DNA from 3 places in the Leclercia adecarboxylata genome. Region 2 is predicted to be linked to each of the others. Evidence: predicted binding sites of a transcription regulator. Region 2 holds the regulator's gene; each other region holds the start of a gene.

Region 1 (6,827 bases), 670 kb from region 2:
GCGCGCGCAGTTTATCGGCAAAAAAGTGCTGGATGACAACGGCCAGCCGGCGCTGAAAGTGGTGAAAGGTGGAGCGCGTCAGGGTGATGAGTACGCTGTCGACGGCCTGTCGGGCGCCACGCTGACCTCAAACGGCGTGCAGCACAGCTTTGATTTCTGGATGGGCGAGATGGGTTTTGGTCCTTTTCTTAAGAAGGTACGTGAAGGAGAGCTGAACAATGGCTGATGCGGGCGAACTGAAAGAAGTTAAACGGGTTCTTATCGGGCCGCTCATCGCCAATAACCCGATTACCCTGCAGGTGCTGGGTGTCTGTTCGGCGCTGGCGGTCACGACAAAACTGGAAACCGCGGTGGTGATGACCCTGGCGGTGACGCTGGTGACGGCGTTTTCCAGCATGTTTATCTCGATGATCCGCCACCATATCCCGAACAGCGTGCGCATTATCGTGCAGATGGCGATCATCGCTTCGCTGGTGATCGTGGTGGATCAGCTGCTGCGGGCGTTTGCCTACGAAACCTCAAAACAGCTGTCGGTCTTTGTGGGCCTGATCATCACCAACTGCATCGTGATGGGGCGTGCAGAAGCCTATGCGATGAAAATGCCGCCGCTGGCCAGCTTTATGGACGGTATCGGCAACGGTCTTGGCTATGGCGTGATCCTGCTGACGGTCGGTTTCTTGCGCGAGCTTATCGGCAGCGGCAAACTGTTTGGTATCACCGTGCTGGACACCGTGCAAAACGGTGGCTGGTATCTGCCAAACGGCTTGTTCCTGCTGGCGCCCAGCGCGTTCTTCATTATCGGTTTGCTGATCTGGGCGGTGAGAACCTGGCGTCCTGAACAGCAGGAAAAGGAGTAACCGACAATGGCTCATTACATTAGTCTGTTTGTGCGCGCGGTGTTTGTCGAAAACATGGCGCTCGCGTTTTTCCTCGGGATGTGTACCTTCCTCGCGGTGTCGAAAAAGGTGTCGACGGCCTTTGGCCTGGGCGTTGCCGTTACGGTAGTGCTGGGTCTGGCGGTGCCGATCAATAACCTGGTCTTTAATCTGGTGCTGCGCGACAGCGCGCTGGTTGAGGGCGTTGATCTGAGCTTCCTCAACTTCATTACCTTCATTGGGGTGATTGCGGCGCTGGTGCAGATCCTCGAGATGATCCTCGATAAGTACTTCCCGTCACTGTATACCGCGCTGGGCATCTTCCTGCCGCTGATTGCGGTGAACTGCGCCATCTTCGGTGGCGTGTCGTTCATGGTGCAGCGTGATTATAACTTTACCGAGTCGGTGGTGTACGGCTTCGGCTCCGGTATTGGCTGGATGCTGGCTATCGTGGCGATGGCGGGTCTGCGCGAAAAAATGAAGTATGCCAACGTGCCGGCCGGGTTGCGCGGCTTAGGGATCACCTTTATCACCACCGGTCTGATGGCGCTGGGCTTTATGTCCTTCTCCGGTGTGCAGCTGTAAGGGCAAATTGTATGGAAATTATTCTTGGCGTGGTGATGTTCACGCTGATCGTGCTGGTGCTCTCGGGGCTGATTCTGGTAGCGCGATCAAAGCTGGTCAATTCCGGCGATGTGATCATTGAGATTAACGATGAGGCAGACAAGCAGATCCGGACGCCTGCGGGCGACAAACTGCTGAACACGCTCTCTGGCAACGGCATTTTTATCTCCTCTGCCTGTGGCGGCGGCGGCTCGTGCGGACAATGCCGGGTCACTGTTAAAGAGGGCGGTGGCGATATCCTGCCGACCGAGCTGTCGCACATCAGCAAGCGTGAGGCGAAAGAGGGCTGTCGTCTGGCGTGCCAGGTGGCGGTGCGCCAGAACATGAAGATCGAACTGCCGGAGGAGATCTTCGGCGTGAAGAAGTGGGAGTGCGAGGTTATCTCCAACGATAACAAAGCCACCTTCATTAAAGAGCTGAAACTGCGCGTGCCCGATGGCGAAGATGTGCCGTTCCGTGCGGGCGGCTACATTCAGATCGAGTGCCCGGAACATACTGTCGCCTATAAAGATTTTGATGTGCCTGAGCAGTACCGCGGCGACTGGGACAGATTCAACCTGTTCCGCTTTGTCTCTGAGGTCAAAGAGCCGACGCTTCGCGCCTACTCCATGGCTAACTACCCGGAAGAGAAGGGCATCATTATGCTCAACGTGCGTATTGCTACGCCGCCGCCAGGCGTGCCGGATGCACCACCGGGGATCATGTCTTCCTATATCTGGTCGCTGAAAGCGGGGGATAAAGTCACCATCTCCGGGCCGTTTGGTGAGTTCTTTGCCAAAGAGACCGACGCCGAAATGGTCTTTATCGGCGGCGGAGCCGGAATGGCGCCGATGCGCTCGCACATTTTCGACCAGCTTAAGCGTCTCGGCAGCCAGCGTAAAATCAGCTTCTGGTACGGCGCCCGCTCCCTGCGCGAGATGTTCTATCAGGAGGAGTTTGAGCAGCTGGCGCGGGATAACCCGAACTTTAGCTTCCATATTGCGCTTTCCGATCCGCAGCCGGAAGACAACTGGACCGGCTATACCGGCTTCATTCATAACGTGCTGTATGAAAACTATCTGAAGCACCACGCCGCACCGGAAGACTGCGAGTTCTACATGTGTGGTCCGCCAATGATGAACGCAGCAGTCATTAAAATGCTGCAGGATCTGGGCGTGGAAGATGAGAACATCATGCTGGATGATTTTGGAGGCTGATGATGATGACCTTCGTGCTGACCTTTGTCGTCTTTGTGCTGGTGATCTTCGGCATGTCGCTCGGCTGGCTGATTAAGCGCAAAAGCATTCAGGGCAGCTGCGGCGGCATCTCTTCCCTGGGGATGGAGAAAGTCTGCGATTGTCCTGAGCCTTGCGACGCGCGCAAAAAGCGCATGGAGCGAGAGGCACAGCGCCAGCAAAACAGGATCCTCTGAAATAAACAGGCCGCATACAGCGGCCTGATTTTTTTACTTCAGCCACTCTCGCGCCTGAGCGGGAGAATCGACCATCACGCCGTCTGCCCCCAGGGCTTTTGCTTTCTGGTAATCCCCTGCGGAATTGACTCCCAGCAGGATAATGTGTCCATTACCCTGAGAGCGGAAACAGTCCATCGCCTCTTTATCCCAGGTCAGGGTTGCCGGAGAAACACCCTCGCCAAGGGTGAACTTTTCCACCACTTCCACCTTGCGGTTCAGCTCCAGCCCGTACCAGTACGCCTCCATTTTCTTTGCTGGCGTCTGGCACACGTGGTTCAGCGAGATATTTGCCAGCCGGGTACGGGTTTCACTCCGGGTGACAAAGCGTGAAATTTCAGCTGGCAGAGCATCCAGATAGCGATCTTCCGTTGAGTACACGCGCACGCGTTTCAGGCTATTGGTCTCTTTCAGCACGGTAAGCAGCTGTTTGCCCATTTCTGCCGGATCTGCATCAGGGGATTTGATATCAATGTAGAACGGAGTCTCAGGCCAGCGTTCAAGCACGGCTTTCAGCGTCGGGATCGTGGCGCCAGCGACATTCTCTTTCCATTTCGCGCCTGCATTAAACGTCGCGAGTTCCGCCTGGGTATACCGGGACACTTTTCCCTGCGCCGTGGTTAACGCACTTAAATCGCTGGGACGATACAGGACAGGCACGCCGTCACGGCTGAGCTGTACGGTAATCCAGATAGCCTGAGCGTGGTTTTCCAGCGCCAGCGCGATCGCCGGAAGGGTATTCTCTGGTGCGTCTGCGGTTCCACCACGGTGGGCGATAATCTGTGGGTCCGCCCAGGCGTGAGTGGCGATCAGCAGTGAAGCAATAATCATCTTTTTCATGAATAATTTTCCATTTAAAATATTTTAATTTTATGAATTTTAACGATTTATTGACGGGATCTTGTACCACGATTTAGTGACAGAATTGAGACAGTAAAACTGCTGACGCATTTTTTGTACTTTGTTATACTGGATGTAATTACAGGTATGGTGAAGACGATGCGCAAAATCATCCATGTCGATATGGACTGTTTTTTTGCTGCGGTGGAGATGCGGGACAACCCGGCGCTGCGGGATATCCCCATTGCCATTGGCGGCAGTCGCGAACGGCGTGGCGTGATCAGTACAGCTAACTATCCGGCGCGCAAGTTTGGCGTGCGCAGCGCCATGCCAACCGCGATGGCATTAAAACTTTGTCCCCATCTTACCCTCTTGCCGGGGCGCTTTGATGCCTATAAAGAAGCGTCTCACCATATCCGTGAAATCTTTTCCCGCTACACCTCCCTGATTGAACCCCTGTCGCTGGACGAAGCCTATCTGGACGTCACCGACAGCCTGCACTGTCACGGTTCCGCCACGCTGATGGCTCAGGAGATCCGCCAGACGATTTTCAATGAACTGCAGCTCACCGCTTCGGCGGGCGTCGCGCCGGTAAAATTTCTCGCCAAAATCGCCTCGGACCTCAATAAGCCCGACGGCCAGTATGTGATTACCCCTGACGAGGTTCCGGCGTTTATCAAAACGCTGCCGCTCGGCAAGATCCCGGGCGTGGGTAAAGTCTCCGCCTCCCGGCTGGAGAGCATGGGGCTGCGCACCTGCGAAGATGTGCAAAAAAGCGATCTGGCGATGCTGCTCAAGCGCTTTGGTAAGTTTGGCCGCGTGCTGTGGGAGCGCAGCCAGGGCATTGACGAGCGCAATGTTAACAGCGAGCGGCTGCGTAAATCGGTTGGTGTGGAACGGACGCTCGCCGAGGATATCCACGAGTGGGAAGCCTGCGAAGCCATCATTGTTGAACAGCTTTATCCTGAACTGGAGCGGCGGCTTACGAAGGTCAAACCGGATCTGCTGATTGCCCGCCAGGGGGTGAAGCTGAAGTTTAACGACTTTCAGCAAACCACGCAGGAACACGTCTGGCCGCGTCTCAACAAAGAGGATCTGATTGCGACCGCGAAGAAAACCTGGGAAGAGCGTCGGGCAGGACGCGGGGTTCGGCTGGTGGGGTTACACGTCACGCTGCTGGATCCGCAGCTGGAACGACAGCTGGTGCTGGGGCTGTAAAAAAGCCCGGTGGCGCTAACGCTTACCGGGCCTACAAACTACTGCCCGGTGGCGCTGAAGCTTACCGGGCCTACAAAGGGCATTAATCCGTATGGCACTGTCCGTAGGCCCGGCAAACGCAGTGCCGCCGGGCATCAGACCGCACCTTACTTAGCCGGAATCGCTTTCAGCAGTTCGGTCAGCAGGGTCCAGTAATTTCCCACGCTTTCGATATGAACCTGCTCATCCGGAGAGTGCGGACCGGTAATGGTTGGCCCGATGGACACCATGTCCATGTCCGGGTACGGCTTTTTAAACAGACCGCATTCCAGACCTGCGTGAATAATCTGAATGTTCGGCGTGCTGTTGAACAGACGCTGATAAGTTTCACGCACCAGCGCCATCACCGGAGAGCTTGCATCCGGCTGCCAGCCCGGGTAGCTGCCTTTGGCGACGGTTTTCGCGCCAGACAGTTTGCCCAGAGATTCCAGCGTGCTCACCACGTAGTCTTTACCGCTGTCGATCAGGGAGCGGATCAGGCAGATGATCTCTGCGCTGTCGTCACCCATGGTCACCACGCCGACGTTCAGGGAGGTTTCCACCACGCCTTTCGCCACGTCGGAGTTGCGGATCACGCCGTTTGGCGTGGCGTTCAGCAGCTGAACAAAACGATCGCGTGACGCTTCAGTCAGCGCCGCTTTATCGCTGGCGATCGCTTCCAGAACCATGGTCAGGTTCTTCTCTTTGGCTTCCAGTTCGTTTTTCAGGATATCCACATAAACGGAGGAGAGCTTTTTCAGCGCATCGGCTTTGTCTGCGGCAACGGCCAGGGTCGCGAAGGCTTCACGCGGGATAGCGTTACGCAGCGTACCGCCGTTGAAATCCACCAGACGCAGATCCAGTTCGGCAGCATGACCGGCCAGGAAACGGGCCAGCAGCTTGTTGGCATTGCCCAAACCTAAGTGAATGTCAGCGCCGGAGTGGCCGCCTTTCAGCCCTTTCAGCGTCAGCTTAAAGGTCTGGAACCCTGCCGGGATCGCTTCACGGGTCAGTGGCAGCGTGGAGATAAAGTCGATACCGCCCGCGCAACCCATGTAGATTTCGCCTTCCTCTTCGGAATCGGTATTGATCAGGATATCCGCCTGCAGCCAGTTTGCCTGCAGACCAAATGCGCCATCCATACCGGCTTCTTCGGTCATGGTCAGCAGCACTTCCAGCGGGCCATGCTCAACGCGGTCGTCGGCCAGCACCGCCAGCGCAGAGGCCATACCGATGCCGTTATCCGCACCCAGGGTGGTGCCCCGGGCTTTAACCCAGTCGCCATCGATGTACGGCTGAATCGGGTCTTTGGTGAAATCGTGAACGGTGTCGTTGTTCTTCTGTGGCACCATGTCCAGGTGAGCCTGCAGCACAACAGGTTTACGGTTTTCCATGCCTGCGGTAGCAGGTTTACGGATCAGAATGTTGCCAACCTGGTCGCGTTCGGCGTGCAGCCCTTTTTCCTTCGCCCAGCCCATAATGTGTTCGGCAAGCTGTTCTTCGTGATAGGACGGATGAGGAATGGAGCAGATTTTGGCAAAAATATCCCACAGCGGTTGTGGCGATAGTTGAGACAGTTCAGACACAGTAAGTCTCCTTGTCGATCTCCTGCAGACAATCTTGCAGGTCACGGGGTTAGCAGGTTAAGAGTTACCACAAGTCAGACTTGCGAGGTGGGTTTGAGAATACCACTTTCTCTGTCGGCTGGTAGGGGTAAGCAAGTAAAAACTCCCGCTGTAACCGCTTAGCACTGGTTTTTAGTGCTTCAGATCTCTATAATCTCGCGCAACCATTTTCCCCCT
Region 2 (6,827 bases):
TGGGCGGTTTTACCTTCGAGAAACTCCAGCTGGTCGGCCAGGTTGCCTGCAGCCCCCTGCAGCTCCCTGAGCGTGCCCTGAGGATCGGCCAGGATCCCCGCCACGGTGAGATCGTCGATCATCTGCCGATCCTCGCTGATCTCATCGCTGATTTCGTCGATCTTATCCTGCAAATTATCTTTATCGCTTATTTGCGCCCCCACCGAGGGGAAAATAATCGCAATATCATCTTCATCTTTCGATTTTGCCAGCAGGGCCGGATTAATTAATACCCCGCTGCTATAATGCGCCGACGCAACGCCTGTCCCGCCCATTGCATCACCACGTGCTTCCGTCCAGGTATTGGCTGCTCCAGCCTGATTAGCCAATAGAAAGGTGGTGGCAATTCCAGCCACAGAAAGTTTGAATTTTATTTTCACAGGACACCTGACTTATTTTGGGTGAATTAACCCCCGCGGCTATATGCCGCGCAGGGGAATACGTCCTCTGTGAAAAAAGTATTAGGAGCCGAATATATCTTAAACTTTCGTATTAGATTAAGCTGTTGATTTCCTTATGGCTTTAAGTAGGTATAGAACAAGAAATTAATTTCGCCCTGGTTTTCCATCATGAGGACCAAAAAATTGTGGCGGATGATCTATCCAGCGATCTTCCCGAGTAGCGGCATATACCGCATTCAGCGGATAATAAATTCGGTTATATTTTTTATTCGCTTCGCCCACGACTAATAACCGCACTTCTTCCGTGGTGTTATTAATAAAGGTGTGGCAGACGCCCGTTCCGGCCGGAAATCCCACGCTGTCTCCCGGTTCAAGTTTCCATAAATAACCGTTGATCCAGGCTTCAGGATAACCCTCCAGTACAAAGATAAATTCTTCTTCATCGCTTTCGGCATGCGGATAGGAGGTGCGACGTCCCGGCGGCAGACGTTCGTGGTGGATACCGAGACGGCTGAGCCCCAGCGCGCGGGCCAGCGGCGCACCAATGGAAAAATGCTCTGTGCTGTCGGGATAGGTGGAGTTGTCCGGGCCTTCGACGTCGCGCCAGTGTCGAATGCAGTCAGGTCTTTTCATGGTTTTATTCTCCTGCGGGTTTTCGTCAGGTATAGCATACCCGGTGGATCTCGGCGTTTGGACCAGAACATGATAAAGTGAGGGTTTCTCATTCGACGTTATTCGAGGTGCAAAATGGAAACGACCACAATGCAGGCACTGTTAGCGCAAGCCGAAAAGCTCTGCGCGCAACGCAATGTGCGCCTGACTCCGCAGCGCCTTGAAGTGTTGCGTCTGTTGAGCCTGCAGAACGGGGCCATCAGCGCCTACGATCTGCTCGACCTGCTGCGCGAAAGCGAGCCGCAGGCGAAGCCTCCAACCGTTTATCGGGCGCTCGATTTTTTACTCGAGCAGGGCTTTGTGCATAAGGTGGAATCGACCAACAGCTACGTGCTGTGTCACCTGTTCGATCAGCCGACCCACACCTCAGCGATGTTTATCTGCGATCGCTGCGGCAGCGTGAAGGAAGAAGGTGCCGAAGGGGTGGAAGATATTATGCATACTCTGGCGGCAAAGATGGGCTTTGCCCTACGCCACAACGTGATTGAAGCGCACGGCCTGTGCCGCAACTGCGTTGAAGTCGAGGCCTGCCGCCATCAGGAAAATTGTCAACACGATCACTCTATCCAGCTGAAAAAGAAGCCGCGCTGAGCACAAAAAAACGGGCGACCTTAAGGTCGCCCTGGGCGCACATCCATGTACCTGCGGGTAGTAGTTACTTACCAGCGGTAGTTGTTACGGGTTTCCCAGTCACCAACTTCTTTCTCCGCCTGGTCTTTCTCGTATCCATAGCGTTCCTGAATTTTACCCACCAGCTGGTCACGTTTACCTTCGATAACGGTCATGTCATCGTCAGTCAGGTCACCCCACTGTTCTTTTACTTTACCTTTGAATTGCTTCCAGTTACCGCCGACTTGGTCTTTATTCATCATCGATTCCTCTTCGTTCGGTCGTTAAGGTTAAGTTCGTCCTGAAGTTCATTTCGTGCTGGACGTGATAATAATTATAGATAAGCCTGCGGCGTTGGGTTTGTTATTCGGAATCTTTTACCATTTCGTCAGACGAAGCCGCTACTGAAACCAGGTGCCGTTGCGCCAGTGACGCCGCCAGATCCAGGCCAGAGACAGGCCCCGCAGGGCCAGGAAGACGCTCAACGCCAACCACAGGCCGTGGTTGCCGAGCCACGGCAGGGTAAAGAGCGTGAGGCCAAAACCGGCGGCCGCGACGGCCATGCTGTTGCGCATCTCGGCTCCCCGGGTTGCGCCGATAAACATGCCATCCAGCAGATAGCACCAGACGCCCACCATCGGCAGAACCACCTGCCAGATAAGGTAATGGCTCGCCAGCGCCCGCAGCTCGGGCAAAGAGGTCAGCAGCGCAACGATTTGGTTGCCAGCCAGAGCATAGACAAGGGCGAAGGCCAGCGCCACCATACCAGACTGACGGCAGGCTGCCCGCCACACCTCGCGCAGCTGGCCGCTTTCGCGTGCGCCATAGGCCTGCCCGGAGTGCGCCTCAACCGCATAGGCAAAGCCATCCAGCGCGTAGGCGGTAAAGGTCAACAGCGTCATCAGAACGGCGTTGACGGCGATAATCTCCGGCCCCAGCCGCGCGCCCAGCACCGTCAGCGCCCCGAAGCAGAGTTGTAGCAACAGCGAGCGCAGCATGATGTCGCGATTGAGGGCCAGCAGCTTGCGGATATTCCCGCGCCAGCTCGCCTTCAGCAGCGCCAGCGAAATACCGCGCAGGGCCAGTACCCGCCAGACCATCCACAGGCCTATGAGCAAAGTGGCGTATTCGGCGATAGCGGTCGCCAGGGCTGCGCCCTGGACGTTCATCTGTAGCCCCATCACCAGCCACAGATCCAGCACGATATTGAGCAGGTTCCCCACCACCAGCAGGATCACCGGCGCGCGGGCATACTGGACCCCCAGCAGCCAGCCGAGCAGCACCAGATTAGCCAGCGATGCCGGGGCGCTGAGCCAGCGGATCTCAAGGAAGCGTCGCGCCTGATGCAGTACATCCTCGCTGCCGCCTACGATATGCAGCGCCAGGTCGATAAGCGGCGTGCGCAGCAGCACAATCAGCAGCCCGGCACCGAGAGCCAGGATCAGCGGCTGCACCAGCGCCCGGGCCAGACGCAGCGGATCTTTCGCGCCATACGCCTGGGCAGTCAGGCCGGTGGTGCTCATGCGCAAAAAGAGCAGCAGCATAAACAGGAAGCTGGTCGCCGTCGCACCGATGGCGACACCGCCAAGATAGACAGGAGAATCCAGATGACCGATGACGGCAGTGTCCACCAGCCCCAGCAGAGGGACGCTGATATTGGAGACGATCATCGGGAGGGCAAGACGCCATAACGCCTTGTCTGAAGCAGTCAGCAGAGACATGTGTATGACCGGGAGAGACGGGAAAAGCAGACTGCGGCGTTGCCGCAGTCTGTCAGGAAGACGTTATAACCATTCACCGTTGCGGATGACGCCTACCGCCAGCCCTTCGATGGAGAAGTTATGTTCACGCAGATCGACAACAATCGGGGAAAACTCGTTGTTTTCCGGCAGGAGCTGCACCGTGTTGCCCTGTTTCTTCAGGCGCTTAACGGTGACTTCGTCATCGATGCGCGCCACAACGACCTGGCCGTTGCGCACGTCCTGCGTTTTATGTACCGCCAGCAGATCGCCGTCCAGAATCCCGATATCCTTCATGGACATCCCGCTGACGCGCAGCAAGAAGTCCGCGCTCGGTTTGAACATGCCAGGATCGACCTGATAGTGGCCTTCAATGTGCTGTTGCGCCAGCAGCGGTTCCCCCGCAGCGACGCGACCGACGAGCGGAAGGCCCTCTTCTGCTTCAACCAGCAGACGGATACCACGCGAAGCGCCGGACACAATCTCAAGCACACCCTTACGCGCCAGGGCTTTAAGGTGCTCTTCAGCGGCGTTTGGAGAACGGAAGCCCAGACGCTGCGCAATTTCTGCACGCGTCGGCGGCATTCCCGTCTGGCCGATATGATCCCGAATGAGATCAAACACCTCTTGCTGCCTGGTCGTTAACGCTTTCATTCCGCCCCCTGGGTGTATATACAGTTATGCTGTGAGTATATACAGCTAAAGGTGATTTTGGAACCACAAACCGCATAAAAAACCAGAGACTTGTTCGGTTTCTGAAGGCTTATCGCAAATGTCCCCAAAGCAGCGTGACCCAGGTAAACAGGGCAACGATAATCGCCATCAGCACAGCGGCGGAGCCCATGTCTTTCGCCCGCCCCGACAGCTCGTGGTAGTCACTACCAATACGATCGACCACCGCCTCGATCGCGCTGTTCAGAATTTCGACTATCATCACCAACATCACCGAGCCAATCAGCAGTACGCGGGTGATGGGATCAACGTCCAGCCAGCAGGCAATAATAATCGCCGCGATGACAGCAACCCCCTCCTGGCGAAAAGCGGCTTCATTGATCCAGGCAGCACGAATGCCTTTCCATGAATAGCCGGCAGCTTTAATAATTCGGGTTAACCCAGTGGTATTGTTGGCCATTAAAAGAAACCTTTCTTCGAAAATAGCGTCAGAAACGGTGGTTTAAGCGCCTGGCGCAGCCACCGGAAGTATGACGGGTAACAACAGAAATTTTGCGCGCTTTCTGTTATCCTTGCGCCGCAATTGCATTTTTAACCAGAGGCTTTACATCGTTTATGTCTGGCTGGCCACGAATTTACTACAAATTACTTAATTTACCATTAAGCGTCCTGGTAAAAAGCAAGTCTATTCCGGCGGTTCCAACCCTGGAATTGGGACTCGATACCTCGCGTCCTATTATGTACGTTTTGCCTTACAACTCGAAGGCCGACTTGCTGACGCTGCGCGCCCAGTGCCTGGCGCACGATCTCCCGGATCCGCTGGAGCCGCTGGAGATCGACGGCACCCTGCTGCCACGCTACATCTTTATCCACGGCGGTCCTCGCGTCTTCACCTGGTACACGCCGAAAGAAGAGTCGATCAAGCTGTTCCATGACTACCTCGACCTGCACCGCAGCAATCCGCTGCTGGATGTGCAGATGGTGCCGGTATCAGTGATGTTTGGCCGTCGCCCGGGGCGCGACAAAGGCGAAGAGAACCCGCCGTTGCGCATGCTTAACGGGGTACAGAAGTTTTTCGCCGTCAACTGGCTGGGCCGCGACAGCTTTGTCCGTTTTTCACCGTCGGTTTCACTGCGCCGCATGGCCGATGAGCACGGTACGGATAAAACCATCGCCCAGAAGCTGGCCCGCGTGGCGCGTATGCACTTTGCCCGTCAGCGTCTTGCCGCGGTAGGCCCGCGCCTGCCTGCTCGCCAGGATCTGTTCAACAAACTGCTGGCGTCAAAAGCCATCGCCCGTGCCGTCGAAGACGAAGCGCGCAGCAAAAAGATCTCCCATGAGAAGGCGCAACAAAACGCCATCGCCCTGATGGAAGAGATTGCCGCCAACTTCTCCTACGAGATGATCCGCCTGAGCGACCGTATCCTGAGCTTCACCTGGAACCGTCTCTATCAGGGCATCAACGTGCACAACGCCGAGCGCGTGCGCCAGCTGGCCCACGACGGCCATGAGATCGTCTACGTGCCCTGCCACCGCAGCCACATGGACTATCTGCTGCTCTCGTACGTGCTCTACCATCAGGGGCTGGTGCCACCGCACATTGCGGCGGGCATTAACCTCAACTTCTGGCCAGCAGGCCCGATCTTCCGTCGACTGGGTGCGTTCTTTATTCGTCGTACCTTCAAAGGCAACAAGCTCTACTCCACCGTGTTCCGTGAATACCTTGGTGAGCTGTTCAGCCGCGGCTATTCCGTCGAGTACTTCGTGGAGGGCGGCCGTTCCCGTACCGGGCGTCTGCTCGATCCGAAGACTGGCACCCTGTCGATGACCATTCAGGCGATGCTGCGCGGCGGCACGCGCCCTATCACCCTGGTGCCGATTTACATCGGTTACGAGCACGTGATGGAAGTGGGCACTTACGCCAAAGAGCTGCGCGGTGCTACCAAAGAAAAAGAGAGCCTGCTGCAGATGCTGCGCGGCTTAAGCAAGCTGCGTAACCTCGGCCAGGGGTATGTTAACTTCGGCGAACCGATGCCGCTGATGACCTACCTTAACAACCGGGTACCGGAGTGGCGCGAGTCTATCGATCCCATCGAAGCGGTGCGTCCGGCCTGGCTGACGCCGACGGTTAACGCCATTGCTGCCGATCTGATGGTGCGGATTAACAACGCCGGGGCGGCCAACGCCATGAACCTGTGCTGCACCGCCCTGCTTGCCTCGCGCCAGCGTTCGCTCACCCGCGAGCAGCTGACCGAGCAGATCGACTGCTACCTGAACCTGATGCGCAACGTGCCCTATGCCTCAGACGCCACGGTACCCACCGCCAGCGCCAGCGAGCTCATCGATCACGCCCTGCAGATGAACAAGTTCGAGGTCGAGAAAGACACCATCGGCGATATCATCATTCTGCCGCGCGAGCAGGCGGTACTGATGACCTACTACCGCAACAACATCGCCCATATGCTGATGGTGCCATCGCTGATGGCGGCCATCGTGACCCAACATCGCCAGATCACCCGTCAGGCGCTGCTGGATAATGTCACGACGCTCTATCCGATGCTGAAAGCCGAACTGTTCCTGCGCTGGAACAGCGACGAGCTGGCTGAGGTGCTGGATAAGCATATCGAAGAGCTGGTTCGCCAGGGGCTGATAACGCTGAAAGATGACGTGCTGGTGATCAACACCGCCCACTCAC
Region 3 (6,827 bases), 510 kb from region 2:
CAGCACGCCGCCACCGGCAATGGCAGGCACCAGCGGCTGAAAAACGCTGATGACGAAATCGACAATCTGCGCGCCACGCGAGGTTTTAGCCGCCGCGTGTTGGCCTGCGGACTGAGGCGACCCCACCAGCGAGCGCACCGCTTCAAAAACCTGCACCACGTCATGACCGATAATCACCTGACACTGCACGTTCACCCGCACGCCCAGGACGCCGTCGACCTTTGCCAGTGCCGTCTCATTGACCTTGTTATTGTCATACAGGCTCAGCCGCAAGCGGGTAGAGCAGTGTTCGATATGTTCGATATTCTCAGCACCGCCGACCTGGGCGATGATTTCCAGCGCTGTTTGCAAGTGGTTCATGTTCTGGCCCCTGTCTCCAGAGCAAAAAAAAAGACCTGAACCCCCTCTGCGCTCGAAAACGGAGAGGGGGTTCAGGTCTTGCCTACGGATCGTAGTTACACGCCTGTGGTTTTTATATCGTCCGGATTGTGATTAAAAGTCAAACGGTCACGTCTCTTTGCGTATTGAAATGTGAGCCGCTTAACTTTTTTTACCGCCGTACTGGCGGAACCACGCCAGCATTCGCTGCCAGCCATCTTTCGCTGACTCTTCGTGATAGCTCGGACGATAATCGGCATTAAACGCGTGTCCCGCGCCCGGATAGACCACAATCTCCGCCGTTGCGTTTGCCGCCCGCAGGGCATGACGCATCGTCTCGACGGTATCCAGCGGAATGCCGGTGTCTTCGGCACCATAGAGCCCAAGCACGGGGGCGTTTAAATCGGTGGCAATATCAACCGGATGCTTCGGTGAATTCAGGGTCTTCTCGCCGACCAGCTTGCCATACCACGCCACGGCCGCTTTCAGCTGCGGGTTGTGCGCGGCATACAGCCAATTGATGCGCCCGCCCCAGCAGAAGCCGGTCGCCAGCAGGCGATGGGGATCGCCGCCATTGCGCGCTGCCCAGTTGGCGACGTGATCGAGATCCGCCAGCACCTGTGCGTCCGGCACTTTGCTCACCAGGTTGCTGAACAGGGTGGGGATGTCGCTGTACTCGTTCGGATCGCCCTGGCGGAAATAGAGCTCCGGTGCGACCGCCAGATACCCTTCCAGCGCCAGACGACGGCAGAGGTCGCGAATATGTTCATGCACGCCGAAAATTTCCTGAATCACAATGACGATCGGCAGCGGCCCTTCCGCCTCTTTTGGCCGGGCATGATAAGCGGGCATATTGTCGCCCTGAGTCGGAATGGAGGTCTCTCCGGCGGAAATCGCATCGCCGGCGGTGGTGACTACGGTTGACGTTTGTAGGTCAGCAGCAGGTGCAAATCCAGTTTTTCCAGTCATGGCATTCTCCGTACCAATTAGCGCAAAGGTAAATATAGTCCGCAGGTTATCAATCCACAGTGCCCGAAACAGGCTATCTTTTGTGCAAGCGTGATCGATATAACTTGTTAATGTGATGTTAGTCACATTTTTGTGGTAATTAACTGCAATCAATTTCATTCCCGGTGATGTCTGTCACGAAAATAAGCTGTTTGCTTCGGTAAAGTACCGCTTTGCTTCTGCTGACAAACTGACCCACAGAGGAGTTTTCTATGTCTAAGTCTGATGTTTTTCATCTCGGCCTCACTAAAAACGATTTACAAGGGGCTACGCTCGCTATCGTCCCTGGCGATCCAGAGCGTGTGGAAAAGATCGCCGCGCTGATGGATAAGCCGGTTAAGCTGGCATCTCATCGTGAATTCACCACCTGGCGCGCAGAGCTGGACGGAAAACCGGTGATCGTCTGTTCAACCGGTATCGGCGGTCCGTCTACCTCTATCGCCGTTGAAGAGCTGGCGCAGCTGGGCATCCGTACTTTCCTGCGTATCGGTACCACCGGCGCAATCCAGCCGCATATCAATGTTGGCGACGTGCTGGTCACCACGGCGTCCGTTCGTCTGGATGGCGCAAGCCTGCACTTTGCGCCGATGGAGTTCCCGGCAGTGGCCGATTTCGAGTGCACCACCGCGCTGGTGGAAGCGGCGAAATCCGTTGGCGCAACCACCCACGTGGGCGTAACCGCCTCGTCTGACACCTTCTACCCGGGCCAGGAGCGCTACGACACCTTCTCCGGTCGCGTGGTTAGCCGCTTCAAAGGCTCGATGGAAGAGTGGCAGTCCATGGGCGTGATGAACTATGAAATGGAATCCGCCACGCTGCTGACCATGTGCGCAAGCCAGGGTCTGCGTGCCGGTATGGTTGCAGGTGTCATTGTTAACCGGACTCAGCAAGAGATCCCGAACGCCGAGACCATGAAGCAGACCGAAAGCCACGCGGTGAAAATCGTGGTGGAAGCGGCCCGCCGCCTGCTGTAATTCTCCCCTTTTCTACGCTAAAGGCCGACCCGTTCGGCCTTTTTCTTTGCGTAACGCCTCGCAGAAAACTCTTTTCAAACTGGACGTTTATACAGCACAATTCTATTTTGTGCGGGTCATACCTTGATGCAGGGGGCGTCGTGGATATCTCTGTCCTTTTTTATGCCGTTATTGCGCTGGTTAGCGTCGGCGTGGGCTGGCTGTTCGCCAGCTACCAGCATGCGCAGCAAAAAGCCGATCAGCTGGCCGAACGTGAAGAGATGGTGGCCGATCTCAGCGCATTGCGACAGAACATTGCCCAAAGCGGGCACTGGCGCGACGAGTGCGAGCTGCTCAATAACGAACTGCGCAATCTGCGGGATATCAACACCTCGCTGGAAGCCGACCTGCGCGAAGTCACCACCCGCCTGGAATCGACCCAGCTGCATGCGGAAGACAAAATCCGCCAGATGATCAACAGCGAACAGCGCCTGAGCGAGCAGTTCGAAAACCTGGCGAACCGCATCTTTGAGCAGAGCAATCGCCGTGTCGATGAACAAAACCGCCAGAGCCTGAACGGCCTGCTGACGCCTCTGCGTGAACAGCTGGACGGTTTTCGTCGCCAGGTGCAGGACAGCTTTGGCCAGGAGGCGCGGGAGCGGCACACTCTGGCCCATGAGATCCGCAATCTCCAGCAGCTGAATGCCCAGATGGCGCAGGAGGCAATCAACCTCACCAAAGCGCTGAAAGGCGACAATAAAACCCAGGGCAACTGGGGGGAAGTGGTGCTGACTCGCGTGCTGGAAGCCTCCGGTCTGCGTGAAGGGCATGAATACCAGACCCAGGTCAGCATTGAAACGGAGAATCGCGCGCGAATGCAGCCCGACGTCATCGTCCGTCTGCCGCAGGAAAAAGACGTGGTCATCGACGCCAAAATGACGCTGGTGGCCTATGAGCGCTACTTCAACGCCGAGGACGACTACACCCGCGAGGCGGCGCTGCAGGAGCATATTGCCTCGGTGCGTAACCATATCCGTCTGCTGGGACGCAAAGATTATCAGCAGCTTCCCGGACTGCGTTCGCTGGACTACGTGCTGATGTTTATCCCGGTTGAGCCGGCCTTCTTACTGGCGCTGGACCGTCAGCCGGAGCTGATCTCCGAGGCGCTGAAAAACAACATTATGCTGGTGAGCCCGACCACGCTGCTGGTGGCGCTGCGCACCATCGCCAACCTCTGGCGCTACGAGCACCAGAGCCGCAATGCCCAGCAGATTGCCGATCGCGCCAGCCGCCTGTACGACAAAATGCGCCTGTTCGTCGATGATATGTCTTCGGTCGGACAGAGCCTGGATCGCGCCCAGGAGAACTATCGCCAGGCGATGAAAAAGCTGGCGTCCGGGCGCGGAAACCTGCTGGCACAGGCCGAATCCTTCCGCAGCCTTGGCGTGGAAGTTAAACGCGAGATTAATCCGGAATTGGTCGAACAGGCCACCGCGCAGGATGAAGAGTACCGGCTGCGCAGTGACGGGGCTGTTCAAAAGACAAACAACACCTTAGCGGATGCTCACGCACCGGCAGACCCCCTGGAGCGTTATTCCCGGGGAGGTTGAATCGTAGGGCAAATGCGCCCAATCTGTTACACTTCTCGTACATTTGACTGATAAGCAGGCTCTGAGATGGTTGAAGATTCACAAGACACAACGCACTTTGGCTTTCAGACTGTCGCTAAAGCGCAGAAAGCTGACATGGTGGCCCACGTATTCCATTCCGTGGCGGCGAAGTACGATGTAATGAATGACCTGATGTCATTTGGCATTCATCGCTTGTGGAAGCGCTTCACTATTGACTGTAGCGGCGTACGTCGTGAGCAAACCGTGCTGGATCTGGCGGGCGGTACCGGCGACCTGACGGCGAAATTCTCGCGTCTGGTGGGTGAAACCGGCCGCGTTGTGCTGGCTGACATCAACGACTCCATGCTGAAAATGGGTCGTGAAAAACTGCGCAATATCGGCGTGGTCGGCAACGTTGAATATGTCCAGGCTAACGCCGAGGCGCTGCCTTTCCCGGATAACACCTTTGACTGCATCACCATCTCGTTCGGTCTGCGTAACGTCACCGATAAAGAGAAAGCGCTGCGTTCCATGTACCGTGTCCTGAAACCGGGTGGACGTCTGCTGGTGCTGGAGTTCTCCAAACCGATTATTGAGCCGCTGAGCAAAGCGTACGACGCCTATTCGTTCCACATTCTGCCGCGCATTGGCGAAGTGGTGGCTAACGACGCCGACAGCTATCGCTACCTGGCCGAATCTATCCGTATGCACCCCAACCAGGACACCCTGAAAGCCATGATGCAGGACGCAGGCTTCGACAATGTTAATTACTTCAACATGACGGCGGGCGTTGTGGCGCTGCATCGCGGTTACAAGTTCTGAGTGGAGGTGGCGAATGCCGTTTAAACCCTTGATCACAGCGGGCGTTGAGAACGTACTCAATACTTTTCTGTATCGCTCACCTGCGCTGAAAACGGCGCGTCAGCGGCTGAACGGCAAGGTGCTGCGGGTGGTGGTAAAAGAGTTTTCGACCCCTCTGGTGCTGGTTTTCAGCGAGCGCCAACTCGACGTGCTGGGCGAGTGGGAAGGCGAGGCGGACTGCTCCGTTATCACCCATATGAGCACGCTGCCTAAACTGCGCGATCGCCAGCAGCTCACTGCTCTGATCCGCAGCGGTGAGCTGGAGGTCGAAGGCGACATTCAGGTGGTGCAGAACTTCGTTGCGCTGGCCGATCTGGCGGAATTCGATCCGGCCGAGCTGCTGGCCCCCTGGACGGGCGATATTGCCGCAGAGGGGATCGGTAAAGTGCTGCGCGGCGGCGCCTCTTTTCTGAAGAAAGGTTTTCAGCGTCAGCAGCGCTATGCTGCGGAAGTGCTTACCGAAGAGTGGCGCATGGCGCCCGGGCCGCTGGAAGCGGCATGGTTTGCAGAAGAAACCGCCGCGGTTGAGCGTTCGGTTGACGCACTGACAAAACGGCTTGAAAAGCTGGAGGGCAAATGACGCCAGGTGAAATTCGGCGCCTCTATTTTATCATCCGCACCTTTTTGAGCTACGGGCTCGATGAGTTGATCCCTCGAATGCGCATCACGTTGCCGCTGCGCCTCTGGCGGCAAACGCTTTTCTGGATGCCAAATCGTCATAAAGACAAGCTGCTTGGTGAACGGCTGCGTCTGGCGCTGCAGGAGCTGGGTCCGGTGTGGATCAAGTTCGGCCAGATGCTCTCGACCCGCCGCGATCTCTTCCCACCCCTGATTGCCGATCAGCTGGCCCTGCTGCAGGACAAAGTTGCCCCGTTCGACGGTCGGCTGGCAAAGCAGCAGATCGAAAAAGCGATGGGCGATATCCCGGTAGAGAGCTGGTTTGATGATTTTGACATTCAACCGCTGGCCTCGGCCTCCATTGCCCAGGTTCATACCGCACGGCTGAAAGAGAATGGCAAAGAGGTGGTCATCAAGGTGATCCGCCCTGACATTCTGCCAATCATCAGGGCCGACATGAAGCTTATCTACCGTCTGGCCCGCTGGGTGCCGCGCCTGCTGCCGGATGGCCGCCGCCTGCGCCCGTTGGAAGTGGTGCGCGAATATGAAAAGACGCTGATTGATGAGCTGAACCTGCTGCGTGAATCGGCAAACGCCATTCAACTGCGCCGTAACTTTGAAAACAGCCCGATGCTGTACGTGCCGGAAGTCTATTCCGACTACTGCAGCCAGGACATGATGGTGATGGAGCGCATCTACGGGATCCCGGTCTCTGATGTCGCGACCCTGGAAAAGCAGGGCACCAACATGAAATTACTCGCTGAGCGTGGCGTGCAGGTCTTCTTCACCCAGGTGTTCCGCGACAGCTTCTTCCATGCCGACATGCACCCGGGCAATATCTTCGTCAGCTACGAACATCCTGAAGATCCGCAATACATTGGCATCGACTGCGGTATCGTCGGCTCGCTGAACAAAGAAGATAAGCGCTACCTGGCGGAGAACTTTATCGCCTTCTTTAACCGCGATTACCGCAAAGTGGCCGAACTGCACGTCGACTCCGGCTGGGTTCCGCCGGATACCAACGTTGAAGAGTTTGAGTTCGCCATTCGTACGGTGTGCGAGCCGATCTTCGAGAAGCCGCTGGCTGAGATCTCGTTTGGCCATGTGCTGCTGAACCTGTTCAACACCGCCCGCCGCTTTAATATGGAAGTGCAGCCGCAGTTAGTTTTACTTCAGAAAACACTACTTTACGTTGAAGGGGTGGGGAGACAACTCTATCCTCAGTTAGACTTATGGAAAACGGCAAAACCTTTCCTTGAGTCATGGATCAAAGACCAGGTGGGTCTGCCTGCCCTGTTCCGCTCCCTGAAAGAGAAAGCGCCGTTCTGGATTGAAAAAATGCCAGAATTGCCGGAACTGGTGTATGACAGTTTGCGTCAGAGCAAGAACCTGGAACACA

Evidence for each region. Region 2 encodes LexA, which represses DNA repair genes until DNA is damaged. Its sites were predicted from a motif close to TNCTGTATGTACATACAGNA; they were not measured.
Region 1: the regulator LexA is predicted to act here: its motif matches at 3,917-3,936, upstream of dinB (DNA polymerase IV).
Region 3: the regulator LexA is predicted to act here: its motif matches at 2,438-2,457, upstream of rmuC (DNA recombination protein RmuC).

Annotation. Positions count from the first base shown of each region.
Region 1 is NZ_CP040889.1:3,014,636-3,021,462, forward strand. Features, by position in the region: gene FHN83_RS16140 (Na(+)-translocating NADH-quinone reductase subunit C) at 1-226, shown strand, start outside; gene FHN83_RS16145 (NADH:ubiquinone reductase (Na(+)-transporting) subunit D) at 219-857, shown strand; gene nqrE (NADH:ubiquinone reductase (Na(+)-transporting) subunit E) at 864-1,460, shown strand; gene nqrF (NADH:ubiquinone reductase (Na(+)-transporting) subunit F) at 1,472-2,695, shown strand; gene nqrM ((Na+)-NQR maturation NqrM) at 2,695-2,910, shown strand; gene FHN83_RS16165 (glycerophosphodiester phosphodiesterase family protein) at 2,944-3,789, opposite strand; gene dinB (DNA polymerase IV) at 3,949-5,007, shown strand; gene pepD (cytosol nonspecific dipeptidase) at 5,154-6,611, opposite strand.
Region 2 is NZ_CP040889.1:2,342,554-2,349,380, reverse strand. Features, by position in the region: gene FHN83_RS13020 (conjugal transfer protein TraF) at 1-419, opposite strand, end outside; gene FHN83_RS13015 (cupin domain-containing protein) at 585-1,073, opposite strand; gene zur (zinc uptake transcriptional repressor Zur) at 1,188-1,703, shown strand; gene FHN83_RS13005 (CsbD family protein) at 1,772-1,981, opposite strand; gene dinF (MATE family efflux transporter DinF) at 2,123-3,442, opposite strand; gene lexA (transcriptional repressor LexA) at 3,506-4,114, opposite strand; gene FHN83_RS12990 (diacylglycerol kinase) at 4,224-4,592, opposite strand; gene plsB (glycerol-3-phosphate 1-O-acyltransferase PlsB) at 4,748-6,827, shown strand, end outside.
Region 3 is NZ_CP040889.1:1,829,940-1,836,766, reverse strand. Features, by position in the region: gene FHN83_RS10590 (beta-glucoside-specific PTS transporter subunit IIABC) at 1-360, opposite strand, end outside; gene FHN83_RS10585 (dienelactone hydrolase family protein) at 541-1,347, opposite strand; gene udp (uridine phosphorylase) at 1,599-2,360, shown strand; gene rmuC (DNA recombination protein RmuC) at 2,501-3,949, shown strand; gene ubiE (bifunctional demethylmenaquinone methyltransferase/2-methoxy-6-polyprenyl-1,4-benzoquinol methylase UbiE) at 4,016-4,771, shown strand; gene ubiJ (ubiquinone biosynthesis protein UbiJ) at 4,785-5,390, shown strand; gene ubiB (ubiquinone biosynthesis regulatory protein kinase UbiB) at 5,387-6,827, shown strand, end outside.